Regions from separate parts of the Metabacillus rhizosphaerae genome, predicted to be linked through region 1. Evidence: predicted binding sites of a transcription regulator. Region 1 holds the regulator's gene; the other holds the start of a gene.
The links. Region 1 encodes Rex, which represses fermentation and respiration genes when NADH is low (regulators of the CRP and FNR family bind a similar motif). Its sites were predicted from a motif close to TTGTGAAATATTTCACAA; they were not measured.

Region 1 (8,157 bases):
TGATGTTGATACCTGTTTGAGTATCGCCTTCTTCTTGAAGTGCAGCTACTTTGTTATATACATTTACTAGAGCAGTACCACCACCAGAAACGATACCTTCTTCTACTGCAGCACGAGTAGAGTTTAGAGCATCTTCGATACGTAGTTTACGCTCTTTTAATTCAGTTTCAGTTGCAGCACCAACTTTGATTACTGCTACACCGCCAGCTAGTTTAGCTAAACGTTCTTGTAATTTTTCCTTATCAAATTCAGAAGTAGTTTCTTCTAATTGAGCACGGATTTGGCTTACACGGCCTGCAATTTGTTCAGCTTCTCCAGCACCTTCAACGATTGTTGTATTTTCTTTTGAAACAACAATTTTAGATGCACGGCCTAATTGATCAATATTAGCAGATTTAAGATCTAAACCTAATTCTTCAGTGATAACTTCACCGCCAGTTAAGATCGCAATATCTTCAAGCATTGCTTTACGGCGATCACCGAAGCCAGGTGCTTTTACTGCTACTGCATTGAATGTTCCGCGAAGTTTGTTAACTACTAGAGTAGCTAATGCTTCACCTTCTACATCTTCTGCAATTAATAATAGAGGCTTACCTTGTTGAACAACTTGCTCTAAAACAGGTAAGATTTCTTGAATGTTTGTGATTTTTTTATCAGTGATTAATACGTATGGGTTTTCAAGAACTGCTTCCATTTTATCAGAATCAGTTACCATGTATGGAGATGCATAACCACGGTCAAACTGCATACCTTCTACTACTTCTAATTCAGTAGAGAAACCTTTAGATTCTTCAATTGTGATAACACCGTCGTTACCAACGCGTTCCATTGCTTCTGCGATTAATTGACCTACTTCTTCATCAGCTGAAGAGATTGCAGCAACTTGTGCAATAGATTCTTTACCTTCGATTGGTTTAGAAATCGCTTGTAGCTCTTCTAAAGCAACAGCAACAGCTTTTTCAATTCCCTTACGAACAACCATTGGATTAGCTCCAGCAGTTACGTTCTTTAAGCCTTCACGGATCATTGCTTGAGCTAAAACAGTTGCAGTTGTTGTACCGTCACCAGCAACATCGTTTGTTTTGCTAGCAACTTCAGCAACAAGCTTAGCACCCATGTTTTCGAAAGCATCTTCTAATTCGATTTCTTTCGCAATTGTAACACCATCATTTGTAATTAAAGGAGAACCGTATTTCTTTTCTAATACGACGTTACGTCCTTTAGGTCCTAATGTAACTTTAACAGCATCTGCCAATGCATCAACACCACGAAGCATTGAACGACGAGCATCTTCACTGAATTTAATATCTTTAGCCATTTTTACAAGACCTCCTCAAAGTTTTAAATGTTTTCTATGATATGTGTGCTGTTTCTATTAACCGATAACAGCTAAAATGTCGTTTTCACGTAAAATTAAGTATTCTGTACCTTCATATTTCACTTCAGTACCAGCATATTTTGAGAAGATAATACGATCGCCTTCTGCTACTTCAAGAGCTACTTTTTCTCCACTATCTAATACACGACCTGTACCAACAGCTACTACTTTACCTTCTTGTGGCTTCTCTTTCGCACTATCTGGAAGGACGATACCACTAGCAGTTTTTTCTTCTGATTCAACTAACTCGATAATAACGCGATCACCTAATGGCTTTAACAAGTGAAACAACCTCCTCAAATTCGTTAAAAAATGATTATTTTTCCTTTTTATTAGCACTCGTTGTCCTTGAGTGCTAACACAATTATTATATTATATAAGATCTCTTCTAATTTCAAGTCTGAAGTTAAAATTTTTTTGAAGAACTTGCCTAATAGATTATGTCTAAATTGTAAATTGAATAAACAACTTTTGATTAATTCACCATAGTTATCATACATATGATAATAGGAAGGTATGATACAATAGGGTTTGATTAATTTTGCCCAAGTTCAATTCCTTGATCAGATGTTTCTGTCAAATATCTCATCATTAGTCAAATGAAGGAGGCCTCTATGAAAAAGCATTATTGGTTTATTTTATTAACATATATGCTCATGCAGCTTTCAGGGGTTGCTGGGATCAGATTATTTCATTTTTTAGATATAGGAGCTACACAGGTTGAAAGATTTGCATATTGGACAATCTTTAGCTTTACCCTTGCGTTTATCATTATTCTCTTTTTATTAAGGAAAGAACGTAAGAATGAGAGTTTACTTCGCGGGGAACCTTCATCTGTTGGCGCTTCTGTCGGTTGGGCAATTGGCGGATTCTTATTAGCTATTTTCGCCCAGAGCCTTGCTGCAAACATCGAAATTAATCTATTTGGTGTAGAGCCTGGATCAGAAAACACAGAAATGATTGTTAGTGTCATCGAAGTAACACCATTAGTCATTATTGTTACTTCAATTATCGGACCGATATTAGAAGAGATCATTTTCCGAAAAATAATCTTTGGTGTGTTATATAAAAGGACGAACTTTATCATTGCTGGCCTTATCAGCTCACTTCTTTTTTCGCTTTTGCATGGTGAGCCTCAGCACCTTCTTTTATATGCGTCGATGGGTTTTACCTTTGCCTTTTTATATGTAAAAACAAAGCGGATCATAGTACCTATCTTTGCCCATGTGGCAATGAATACGATGGTAATCATAGTTCAAACTGTATTTCGTGAGGACATTGAAAAAATGATGAAGCAAGTTGAAGACATGCAGCAAGTGCAAGTTATTATTGGAGGCCTTTTAACATGAGAACAAACCCTATATCCATGGGATTCTTTTATTTAACGATGGGGTTGCTGTTTACGTATTTAGCAATTAACAGTGCTGAAAATGGAATTTTTTCTTTTCCGACAATCGTTTTAATTCTAATTGCAACCTTTGATATCGGAGTGGCAATTAGAATGTTTATCCTATCTAGTAAAATCAAAAAAATGAACAAAAAAAAATGAGACTTTATTCAGTCTCATTTTTTGCATTCTCTTCCTCGAACCTTAGCTTCTGAGCTTTCCTATATGTAATTCTGGATACCCAAATACTAATTTCATATAAAATAAACAACGGTATCGAAACCATTAAATGTGATGTTAATTCTGGTGGTGTAATAAGTGCCGCAATGACAAGTAGAACAAAGTAGGCATATTTTCGCACCTGAGATAAGAACATCGGCGTAACAATTCCTAATCTTGTAAGAAACATAATAACTACAGGTAACTGAAACAGCAGCCCAAACGGAACAGTTAGCTGCAATAAAAAAGTAAAATATTCATGAATTCCAATTACTTGATTAACTTCTAGATCATTTGAGATCCTTTCCATAAAATCAACCACAAATGGAAACAAGATAAAATATGAAAAGGAAACCCCGACAAAAAACAACCCTAGTGACATTGGGATATAACTTAAAGTAACGCGCCTTTCTTTCTCGTATAAGCCCGGACTAACGAACGACCATAGCTGATACAAAATAACAGGTGACGTTATGACAAATGCAATAAGAAACGCAAATTGCATGTAAACCATTAATGGATCTGTTAAATTAAACGAATTTAGTGTTAAATTCTTTGCTTCATCTGTTTGCTGTAAATAAACGATAATCGGTCTTGAAAGTAAAAAGCCAGCAATTATAGCTATGAAAAAGAAAACGACAACAATAACAAGTCGTTTTCTAAGCTCTGTTATATGTTCAATGACCGACATTTCATTATTTTTCATATCGGTTTCATCCTATCTTACTTGACTTCGTCCTTCTTTTCTATCTTTTTCACATCATCTTCTTCATCATCTGCTAAACCTTTTGTTGCATTTTTAAATTCACGTAATGAATTACCTACTGCTTTACCAAGATCAGGTAACTTTTTTGGTCCAAAAATAAGTAATGCAACAAATGCAATTAATAATAGGCTTCCGAATCCAAGTGTTGGCATCGAAATCCACCTCCCTGTCTTTATTATTTATCTTCATTAGGATAATGTTTTAAAAAATAAACTAACGACTGAAGCTCAACCGCTAAATCAATATGATGGATCCGTATTTCATCTGGAACATTTAATCTGGCCGGAGTAAAGTTTAAGATCCCTTTAATTCCTTTGACAATAAGTCTGTCAGTAATAGACTGAGCGACAGTTGCAGGTACTGTTAAAATTGCTACAGTTACATCCTCTGGAATAATTTCTTCGAGATGATCTAAATCATAGACAGGAACTCCACCAATTTCTGTTCCAATTTTCTTATTATCAACATCAAATGCAAGTGAAATAACAGTATTATTATTCTTGGTAAAATTATAATGTAAAAAAGCTGTCCCTAAATTACCGACACCTATTAAACATACCTTCGTTGTTTCATCTTGATCTAATGTTTTTCTAAAAAAGGATAACAAATAATTCACATTATAACCATACCCTTTTTTACCTAGCGCACCAAAATATGAGAAATCTCTCCGAATAGTGGCAGAATCTACCTTTACAGCATCACTTAGCTCGGCAGAAGAAACACGCTGCTTGCCAGATGAGTGTAAATTTTTTAAAAACCGGTAATATAAAGGCAAACGCTTAGCAGTTGCCTGCGGAATTTTAGATTGTTCTATATTCACTCTTTATCCCTCACATTCATACAAAACGTGCTATGACGTACCAACGTCACCATCCAAAATGAAGGGAAGAACTGTGTATAACTACAAGCCCAACACCAATATGGCGGCGTGAACGGCGCAACATAATAAATACTATTTATTGCAAGAACTAGTTGCTTTTAACTAAGATGTTTTATCAATCAACTATTTGTTATTCACTAGCTCATTATATCTTCCCTGATGAAATCTCCACTTTTGCCACCAGTTTTTTCTACTAGATAGGTTGGTCCGATAACCATCCCTTTATCCACAGCTTTACACATATCATAAACTGTAAGCGCTGAAATGCTTGCAGAGGTTAACGCTTCCATTTCGACACCTGTACTGCCTTTTGTTTTTACAGTTGAACTTATCAAAAGTATATATGTACTATCACTTTTTTCCCATTCAAACTCAATATCTACACCTTTAATTGGAATAGGATGACACATAGGGATGACATTTGATGTTTGTTTAGCTGCCATTATACCAGCAACCTGTGCAACAGATAATACATCACCTTTTCCAATTTCATGATTGGTGATCTTTTCATATACCTCTTTTGTCACTTGAATGCTTGTCTTTGCACGTGCTGTTCTAACTGTTATTTCTTTTGCAGAGATATCAACCATTTTCGCTCTGCCTTGCTCATTAAAATGGGTAAATTCTGACATATTCATATCTCCTTATACGTAGACTATACACTATTTTTTAAAATCTGTCTGTTTGTTATTGTGACAATTATATGGATAGACCAAAAGCGCAAGCGCCTTGAACAGCCCCGACAAGCATAAGATGATTTAGAATAGAAGGCGTTCTTTGCCTTCAATTCTAAATTAGCTTATGACCTCGAGGGGCTAGGCGCTGGAGCTGGATGTCGTGCGCTTATCCACAGTTTAAGAATTTTATAATTTCCTAAACGAGAACAAAAGCGCAAGCGCCTTGCTAAGAGACGTAGAAAAAGAACACTCCGTCCAACAATATAGATATCTATTGTATCTTTGTTGCCCATAAGTCCCTATTAAGCTAAACTTAAAGCATTAGTAGAGGTGAAAACAATGATATTGTTACAAATAAATCAACTTAGTAAATATTTCGGCGCTGACCCTATTTTATCGAATATTAAGCTAGAAGTACAAACAAGAGACAAAGTTGCCATTGTGGGACGTAATGGGGCTGGAAAATCAACCCTTTTAAAAATAATTGCTGGAGTCATGTCACATGATTCTGGTGATATCATTAAACCAAAAGATGTATCAATCGGCTACTTAGCTCAAGATACGGGATTAGAATCTCAATTATCAATATGGGAAGAAATGAATTTAGTATTTAAAGAGCTTCAGTTAATGGAAAAAGAAATGAGACTTGTTGAGCAAAGAATGGCAACAGTTGACCCTGCCCATGAATCACTTAAATTCGAGAAACTCCTAAAAGAATATGACATCTTACAAGTGAAATTCAAAGAAAATGGTGGCTATCAATATGAAGCTGATATTCGATCTATCCTTCATGGACTCGGATTTAGCGAGTTTGATCCAGGTACTAAAATATCTTCGTTGAGTGGTGGCCAAAAAACCCGCCTCGCACTAGGGAAATTACTATTAACAAGCCCTGACCTTTTAATATTAGATGAACCAACTAACCACTTAGATATTGAAACCTTGACATGGCTTGAACAATACTTGCAAAACTACCCTGGAGCGATTTTAATTGTTTCTCATGATAGATACTTTTTGGATAAAATTGTAACCCAAGTATACGAGATTAGTCGACATACGAGTACAAAATATCTCGGTAATTACAGCAGCTACTTACAGTATAAAGCAGAAAACTACGAAAAAGAGCTTAAAAGCTATGAAAGACAACAGGAAGAAGTAGCTAAGTTAAAAGACTTTATCCAACGTAACCTAGCCCGTGCTTCGACAACTAAGCTCGCACAAAGCAGAAGAAAAAAGTTAGAGAAAATGAATTTAATGAATAGGCCACTTGGTGACGAAAAATCAGCCAACTTTCAATTTGATATTGAAAGACAAAGTGGAAATGATGTCTTAAAGGCTAAAGACATCTCTGTTTCATATGACTCGGTTCATCCTGTCATTTCAAACATATCCTTTTCTATTTCACGTGGTGATAGTATCGCACTAGTTGGCCCAAATGGTATTGGTAAATCTACATTACTCAAATCTATTGTTCAGAAGCTCGACTCATTAACTGGCTCATTTGCCCTTGGCTCCCATGTGCAAATTGGCTATTACGATCAACAGCAGGCAGATTTAACATCTAATAAGCGTGTGCTGGACGAGCTTTGGGATGAATATCCACAGAAGACCGAAAAGGAAATTCGTACAGTTCTAGGAAACTTTCTATTTTCTGGTGACGATGTTTTAAAGTCTGTTTCAACTCTCAGTGGTGGAGAAAAAGCGAGACTTGCTCTATCAAAACTAATGCTTCAAAACGCGAACTTTCTTATTCTGGATGAACCGACAAACCATCTTGATCTAGATAGTAAAGAAATTTTAGAAAACGCATTAATTGATTACCCTGGAACAATTTTATTTGTTTCACATGACCGCTATTTTATCAATAGAATCGCTACAAAAGTATTTGAACTCTCACCTAATAATTTGAGAGAGTACTTAGGAGACTATGATTATTTCCTAACTAAAAAGGAAGAACAATTAGAGCTAGAACGGTTAGAACAGGAGGCTGGGGGAAAATCGGCTTCTCAAAAGGTGATGACAGCACAGCCAGAAGGTAAACTTTCCTATCAACAAGAAAAAGAACAAAAAAAGCTTGAAAGACAGAAGCAACGAAGAATAGAAGAGATCGAGGCTGAGATAGGTCATATAGAGGAACAAATTGAAAAAAATGAAGCTCTTCTCTGTGATCCAAACATCTATCAAAATCATGAAGAAGTACAAAGAATTAACTCTGAGAATGAACTTCTTCAATCAAAGCTAGAAAATTTAATGAATGAATGGGAAGAGTTACACTAAGAAAAGCGGAAGCGGCTTGCTCAGCGACGAGAAACAAGAGCACTCCGTATGAGATAAAGGAAACACGAAGAGCGTTAGCGATTCGATGTTGACTTAGCGTATAAGGAGTGTGAAGTTCACTAGGCGCTAGGCGCTGGAGCTAGACACCAAAACTAAGTATAAAAGTTATACTTCTTTACTTTTTAAAAAAACAGCGAAGCAACTTCGCTGTTTTTTACTTTAAATGTGAGTTACATATATCTTTCGACATATTTTTAACGCATAGATAATAATAGAGAGATCAGTAAGGTTTTCTTTACTTTTATCCACACTATAATTCCTTTATTTCCAACATATCAACAGACTTATACACATTATCCACAAAAAATCTAAAAACTATCCTAGTTATACACAACCTAAACTATGCTGATATGACAGGATTTTTACTCGTTTTACACAATTCTACAAATATCGTGCATATTCTGTGGATAACTTTGTTCATAACTCTCATTTACATATAAAAAAGGTGACTCAATCATACCTTCAGCTCAATATATAGATCAATACAAGGTAAAAGATCTATATATAAGTAAA
Region 2 (8,157 bases), 2.6 Mb from region 1:
TTGGATAAATTCTATTAGAAATACGCTTATTGGTGGATTAATTCTTGGAAGAGGTTTCCTTTGGATTGATTTACTTCGTTATAGCTTAGGTATTCTAATCAGTGTAGTGATTGAACTTTTAATTAATAAATTTTTAACGAATAGTAAGCATATTTAGATATAGATACATGATTTTATTTGAAACTTTTTACTATTTTGTTCGTATGTAATAGTAGAGAGGTATTATATTAGCCTTTGTCACAGATTAATAGAAATACAGCATGAATTAAAAGTGAAAATTAAAATGTAAAGAGGGATTTAAAAATGTTTATATCTTATTTTTTGGTATTTCTGTTAGCGGCAATACCATTGTTTGAGCTAGTTACTGTAGTTCCGTTGGCGATTATTGGTGGATTATCACCAGTACCTGTAGCAATACTAGGATTTTTAGGGAATCTAGTAACAATCCTGCTTTTGGTCGTCTTTGTTGATAAAGTCAAAGGGTGGATGAAAGCAAGAAAACAGAAGCGAGTAGGTTTGAGAGAGGTCGAAGGAGGAGAGGCCCAGGGTATTGATGAGGCACTATCTGAAAAGGATTCCAAAAAGCAAAAACGAGCAAGGTCTCTTTTTGACAAATATGGTTTACCAGGGTTAACAATATTCGGTCCACTTCTTGTAGGTTCTCATATTTCTGCTTTTATGGCTATGAGCTTTGGATCGAAAAGAAGTTTAGTAACAGGCTGGATGATTACTAGTTTAGTAATATGGACAGTTGTATCAACTATTGCTGCTAGTTCAGGTGTGACTTTTTTTGCTCCAGATGTAGAACAGAACGGATTTCTTGTCCGAATATTTCAATGAAAAATAGCTTCTATGTACAAGATTTTGATTTATACATAGAAGCTATTTTTAATGAAGTTTATTTGCTTTACCACTCATTTGTTGGTTGGATTGATAGTTTATTTCCTTTATATGTTCTCTCACCAAAAAGAGTGATTAACGTACATTCAATAATTGAGGATGTAAGCTCATCGGCTTTATATCCTACGAACATACCTGAGGCAAGTTCTTTATCATTTTCATCCATCACACGAACTTTTTTTCCTTCTAATGAGGAGAGTTTCGCGTCTTGTAAAAAACCATACCAATTCTGCCAGTTAGAAACAATATGAGCACCTTCACCATTACTTGTGTAGCCAAGTAAACTATCATTGTCATCAATGTTTGCATTCATCTTTTTCATTATACAAAGGATAATTGTATGGATCATGGTGTATTCTTCAAGATTTAATCCAGAAGAAAACAGTAATTTCAATGAACAATTGGAAGAATCAATTGTTGCTTCAATGAGCTTTTTATCTTTAAGATAATAATTATATTCATTTTTCACGAATAGAAATCCTAATTCCTTAAGCGTAGATCCTACATTTTTTGAAGGTGAGAAAAATAAAGTTGCAGATAACATATGCTTATACTCCTTAAACACTAAAAAGTTGATTTACAGATTTTGATATGAATACAAGTGAAAAAGCTGATGATTTTACTCAGCTTTTCTCATCTTTTAGGAATCTATATATTCATTCGTTTTTCTTCAGAAATATCACTAAATTGTCCAATATAATATTTTACTTCGCCAGCATCATTGCTTACTTGACTTATTGTTAACCACTCAGGATAAATTTCACCATTTTTACGTTTGTTCCAAATCTCACCTTGCCAGTAACCATTCTTTTTCACCTTATCCCATAGATCCTTATAAAATGATTTGCTATGTTGTCCTGATTGTAATAGATTTGGTTTTTTTCCAACGGCCTCTGCTAAAGTAAAGCCAGTTACCTTTGTAAATGCTGGATTTACTTTTTGAATCACACCATTAGGATTTGTAATCATCAATCCTAAGGCTGTATTTTCAATGATTTTGTTTTCAATGCTAAGTTTTTCTTGAAAGTACATCCAGACGACAATTACAAAACTAAGTAGAGCAAATTCAGATAAAGCCATAAAGCCTATGGCATAGTGACCAGTAAAATTAAAGACTGCAGTTAAGACAAGTGGTGGAAAAAAGCCCCCAAGACCACCCATTGCAGCAACAATTCCATTTACAATTCCAGCTTGCTTAGTGAAATATTGCGGTACTAGCTTAAAAATAGTTCCATTACCTATACCTGCACAAAATGCTACTGTTAAAACTCCAACTGTGTAAAGTTCGATAGTAGGGGAGAAGGATAATAGGACACCAGAAAAGGTAAGACCTGCAAAAACAAGCATTAAGATGAAGTACGTGTTAAATTTGTCAGCTAACCATCCACCAACAGGTCGTAACACTGTTGCTAAAGCAATAAATCCGGCTGTACGCATGCCAGCTCCAACAGGATCAAGACCGAAATGATTCACAAGGAAATTTGGTAAATAAATCGTAAAAGCAACAAATGCACCAAATGTAATGAAATAAAATAGACATAAAAACCATAACGTTTGATTCCGATAAACCTCTTTAATTTGTTTCATGATAGGGAGATTAACTTTGTGTTCTTTTCTGTCACCGAGGATGAAATTGAATAAGGCAAATACGAATAAAAGCACTAAATAAAACCGTACTGTATTTCCCCATCCAAAAGTATTTGCCATGACTGGTGCTAAGAAAGCAGTTATTGCAGTTCCAATATTACCTGCACCATAAATACCATTAATTAAACCATGTTTTTCTTTCTTGTAGTATTTAGGAAGAGATGTTACCCCAATTGAGAATGTTGCTCCACCAACTCCTACTAACAACCCACCGATAATTAAATCTATTAATGAGTTCGCATAGCTAAGATAAAAGACTGGAAAAAGCAAAATGAGAAAACTGATTGTAAAAGTGATTCGTGCACCAAAACGATTTGTGTAATATCCTATTGGAATACGCAATAAGGAACCTAGTATAACTGGAATCGCTGTTACCAGTGCAATTTCTTGATCTGTTAAGTCGATATCTTGTTTAATATTTGGCATTAAGGAAGAAATTAATACCCAAACCATAAAACCCGCTGTTAAACTTAACGTCTGAAGAGGTAATTGATGTTTTTGACTCTTCATTATTAGTTCTCCTTTCGAACATGTCATTCATTTTTTAGCTATTTATGTGATATAGAAGTATAATAGCAAATGGATTCTTTTCTGTTTGTGAAAAATATCACAGCGATGAATTTATTTTAGACTTCTTTCGCAAACTTTGATTGCTTATAACAAGTATTACGGCGTGGTTGATTATAGTGAGAGATGCTAGCTTTCCGCGGGGATATAAGTCATTGCAAATAGCAAAACTACCCTAATCTTGCTGATCAGGGTAGTTAGTCATTTCTGTTAAAATTGTAAATTAATTAACACATATACCTTGGAAAAAGGATATTATTTTCAAGGTGGATGTGTTGAAACATATCATCCTCTAACATTTCAAGACGATTATAAACCAACCGATATGTGCCACATGCATCAGAAGGCAATAAATAATCATGAGTGATTTCACGAATTTTTTTTAAAATCTCCCCAGCTTGATCGTGTTCAGCAACTAAAGACTGGATGATAGGAGTTAGTTCTTTTAGAGACTGCTCTGTTTTATTTTTTTCGTATTTTATTATTTCTGGGAATGCAACTGTTTCTTCTTTTTTAAAGTGCTCATCAATTTCACTTTTTAACTCATTAAAAAGTGTTAATACCGTTTTAAGATGTGGATGCTTATCACCGTGAACAAGAGCAACTTTATTTACATATGGCGTCATTTGTTTTACTTCTGATGCGGCATATTGATGATGTATAGAAATGATATGATTAACAAGTTCTTCTGATTGAACTGTTCTCCAATCGGTTTCAGCAACTGAGCGGATGTTCTTTAGATAAAATTGCTCTAGTTCTTCTAAAAATTCTTCCTCTTTTAATTTCCTTTCAGAAATTGCCTGTTCAAGAGAACGTGCTCCTCCGCAACAAAAATCTATTTTATATTTTTTGAAAAAGTCACTGGATTGAGGGAACGCTGCAACTATTTCACCTATACTTGTAGTGCGATCAAATTTTTGATTATTCATAAATTGCACCTCCTATTTGAAGAATACATGATTGAGAATCAGAAGAATGTGATTCAAATCACAATAATATGAAGGATTTCTTGTTATTTGTTTAAATTCGTAACTCGACAAAAATATCAACTCTAACAATAACTATATACCTATTATAAAATTAGGTAAAAGGAATTATTAAATATCCAATAAATTCTTATTAGAACCATTTTTTAACAAGAACTATATGGTATTATATTCATTTTCCCAAAACAATCTATGCGATTGTACAAGCATCTACTATAATTAGTGAAGACATCTGAATTCTATTAGAGAAGAGAGGTTCATATGAAGGGGATAGGAAATAAGAATCATTTTATAGAAACAGTTCAAATGAAAGGTTTAACCATTTCACTTATCGCTTCAGCTGATCAGACTGAGATTATCCATCATAAGCTCGAACCAAATACTAGATGGGCTTTAGAACCTGAAGAAGGTTGGGAAGCACTCGAGTATTTAATTGTGGTTTCAGGAGAACTAAAACTGAGCACAAATGGTGGATATGAGATCTATAAAACTGGAGATTCATTTTATAGAAGTCCTGTAAAGGAACATTATGTTTTTCAATCAATAGGGACAACCGAATTTTTGTACGTTTCCTCGCAACCTGTATTTCATCGTTACAGTCAAATTTCTAGAGATTTAATGAACTTGGCAATATCGATCGAAAAAAAGGATGGCTATACTGGGGACCATTGTGCTAGAATTAGTAAACTATCGATGCTAGTTGGCGAAGCAATGGGATTAAATTCAAAACAGCTTTTACGCCTAAATATGGCCTCCTTCTTTCATGATATTGGTAAAGTTAAAATTCCTTTAGACATTTTACTAAAGCCTGAAAAACTCACTCAAGAAGAATGGGAAATAATGAAAATGCATACCTCCTATGGGAGACAAGTTCTAGAGGAGACAAAGCTACCATTATTAATGAGCGCTGGTCTTGTTGTCGAACAACACCATGAACGTTACGACGGGAAAGGCTACCCATTTGGGTTAGCTAAAGATGAGATTGAGGTAGAGGCTTCTATTATATCTGTTGTAGATTCATATGATGCCATGACAACTGATCGTTCTTATCAAAAGGGAAGATCAAAGGAAGAAGCCATTTTAGAAATTAACCGTTGTCGTGGAACGATGTATAATCCAATCATTGTCGATGTGTTTAATGATGTGAAGCACAAACTTTAGGAGGAAGAAAATAAAAATGAAAAAGTTCATACTTTTACTTGCTGCTTTATTATTTGTTGTTCTTATAACAGTAACACCGGCAAATGCAGCATATCTATCTGAGCATGATAAATATATTGAGGTATCTTACGAGGATGCTAGATATATTGCTGATTTACTAGGATTAAAAGGAATTCCGCTTGGTGATCAAACAGCTACGATGAGTTTTGATATTCAAGAAAATGCGATCAAAACAATTGAAAATCGTTTAGATACTGAAATCGATCACTATTATATTTGGTTAACAATTAATGGGCAACCAGTTCTAGGAATTGACCCACCGGTACCGATGTTTTAATAGGAGTATTCTTTTAAAAGATTAATTTCTCGCTAATCATTAGGAGTATCACGATGTGATCGATTATGATAAAAGTGGAATTAGTCTTTTTGTTGTTTTGAAAATTATTAAATGCACGTACTCTGGTTAACACTTTGTCATCCTTCTCCCTAGATCCTCGGGGTCATAAGCCACTCAGGAATTAAAATAGATGATTATTTCAAAATAAACCTAAGATTCCGAATACTTCCCAGCTTATTGACCAATGTCATTCGATGAGATAAGTTAAGAATTGACAACAGGAACGGGGTGTTCTCTATGAATCTTTTAAAAAAGCTTATTTTCGTGCTAATTGGACTTATCATTACATCACTTGGAATTAAACTATTATCAGATAGCTTGCTAACATTTGGGGGAACAGCGGGTATTGCTACAATTCTAACATATGTAACGAATGTACCATGGGGTGTTCTATTCTTTATCGTAAATTTACCGTTTTTCATTATTTCCATTCAAGAATTAGGCAAATGGTTTACAATCTCTAGTCTTTTATCAATAACTGGGATTTCATTTATACGAGAGTGGTTCGATCTAGTTATCCCAGCGTTTGAAATTAATATTGTTATCGCATCTATTATTTCTGGCCTACTGATCGGCTTTGGTGTTACATTTGTTCTAAATAATGGTTCTTCACTTGGTGGAATACACATATTAGGGTTGTATATTGATAAGAAATTTAGCATTAATCGAGGAATTGTTCTATTCGTATGCGACTCTCTAATCATTTTATTTGCTTTAGCATTGGTAGGTTGGTTTAAGGCAATATTATCAATTTCATGCATTTTTATAGCTAGTAGTATTATTGGACGTTATAAAAAATCTCCAATAAAAGAAATGGAACGAGATCAAGAAGCTCAATTGGTAGGTAAAAGTTTACATTCATAATATATAATGATCACTACTCTAGATTGGAAACATTTTAGGGTAGTTTTTTTATAGCTTCTCATCTAATGTATAGGTAGGGGAGGAGATAAAGTGAAATATATAACAGTTAACCAAATGATTGATTCTGTAGATTCAGTGAAAGCTAAATTGTTTTTAAAAAGTCTTTGGTATGCAATAGAAGAAGACATTTTCTCTTTATCACTCGAATATGAAGTTTTTAAACATCAATTTATGCATTTACGAGCGAGTGCACCTTTAAATTGGAGCTTGGACTGGGATGGAACTCAGTTTGCATTATCGAGACAGATTAAAAATCATGGCGTTTTTTCTATTATTGCACAATCGAATGGAACTATTCTATATAAGTTTTCTTAAAAATCTCAGAAATGATCTGGGATTTTTTTTTGTATAATTTTATTTCATTAGAGGGATTTTAAATTTGGCTATAAAAAAATAGTTTCTAGGAGGAATAGCAGTGCAGAGCCAAATGAATCAAGTAAACATCGGTGCTCATGAAATCATGGATTGTCATGAAGTACTTTGCAATACAATTAATGGTATCAATCTGTTTCAACTTTACCAACCATATTGTCAAGATCAAGAGCTTAAAAATATTTTACAAAATCAACTATCTTTCATGACAAATGAGTATAATTCTTTAGTTAATGCTCTAAAACACAAAGTAAATATCAATCGTTTACCTAATGTGAAAGTGAATATGAACTTTTCGCCAAGCTATGGTATAGGCAGTAATCCTGTTCCAGAGGCTCCAAACGCTTCAATCAATCAAATGAATGATCGTGATATTTCATCTGGAATGTTAGGGTGTCATAAGACTGGAGCTGTACAAAAAATGCATGCAGCTTTAGAATGTACGGATTCACAAATAAGAGAAATGATGATTCAGAGTGCGAAAAATTGTGCAGATCAAGCATATGAAATTTGGAGTTATATGAACAACAAAGGTTATTATCATGTACCAACCTTTGATCAGACTACTACACAATCTATGATAAACAGCTACCAGCCAAGCAGTTTATATAATAACCAACAACAATCAATATAAAAAAATGGAGGTTTCACATATGCATACTCAACAACATGCCCTACAACAAATTAATGAATGTCGTCAAACAGTCCAACAATTAATTCAACAAACAGAGCAAGGTAGTCAACTATATAAACAAATGCTTCAACAAGAACAACAAAATGTACAAATGCTTCAACAACTATTACAACGTGAACAACAAGCAGTTCAAGTCATTCAACAAAGCCTGCAAGGTCACAACAAAGCAATACAGCAATGTCAGCATGTTTTAAACACATGTAATCAAATGCAACAAGAAATTTCACAAGTTGGATCATATAATGTTGAACCATCTTTCCAGAGGGTACCTAATCAGCAACAACAGCTTCCAAGCTACCAAAGTTTCCAGCAAAATAGACAATTTATCCAACAATAAATCTTATAAAACAGGGTTAACGTATAAGTTTCATCGTTAACCCTGTTTTATATTATTTTTCATTTCAACTAGTTGACATACATAATTGAAGTCCTTTATAATTTATCTTGAATTCAAGATATTTTATTATCTATGAAATTATAAAATTCTTGTACTTTAAATAAGTGTGTTG

Region 2: a site for Rex is predicted at 4,090-4,107, ahead of ric (iron-sulfur cluster repair di-iron protein). Genes of this name have one in related genera too.

Annotation. Positions count from the first base shown of each region.
Region 1 is NZ_CP147403.1:404,172-412,328, forward strand. Features, by position in the region: gene groL (chaperonin GroEL) at 1-1,318, opposite strand, end outside; gene groES (co-chaperone GroES) at 1,376-1,660, opposite strand; gene WCV66_RS01955 (type II CAAX endopeptidase family protein) at 1,993-2,727, shown strand; gene WCV66_RS01960 (YdiK family protein) at 2,724-2,927, shown strand; gene tatC (twin-arginine translocase subunit TatC) at 2,932-3,690, opposite strand; gene WCV66_RS01970 (twin-arginine translocase TatA/TatE family subunit) at 3,708-3,902, opposite strand; gene WCV66_RS01975 (redox-sensing transcriptional repressor Rex) at 3,926-4,570, opposite strand; gene moaC (cyclic pyranopterin monophosphate synthase MoaC) at 4,768-5,262, opposite strand; gene WCV66_RS01985 (ABC-F family ATP-binding cassette domain-containing protein) at 5,647-7,584, shown strand.
Region 2 is NZ_CP147403.1:3,039,735-3,047,891, forward strand. Features, by position in the region: gene WCV66_RS14930 (DUF2809 domain-containing protein) at 1-157, shown strand, start outside; gene WCV66_RS14935 (small multi-drug export protein) at 304-840, shown strand; gene WCV66_RS14940 (hypothetical protein) at 908-1,444, opposite strand; gene WCV66_RS14945 (MFS transporter) at 1,549-3,057, opposite strand; gene ric (iron-sulfur cluster repair di-iron protein) at 3,342-4,043, opposite strand; gene WCV66_RS14955 (HD-GYP domain-containing protein) at 4,362-5,261, shown strand; gene WCV66_RS14960 (8-amino-7-oxononanoate synthase) at 5,278-5,598, shown strand; gene WCV66_RS14965 (YitT family protein) at 5,896-6,522, shown strand; gene WCV66_RS14970 (hypothetical protein) at 6,613-6,897, shown strand; gene WCV66_RS14975 (spore coat protein) at 6,998-7,588, shown strand; gene WCV66_RS14980 (hypothetical protein) at 7,608-7,985, shown strand.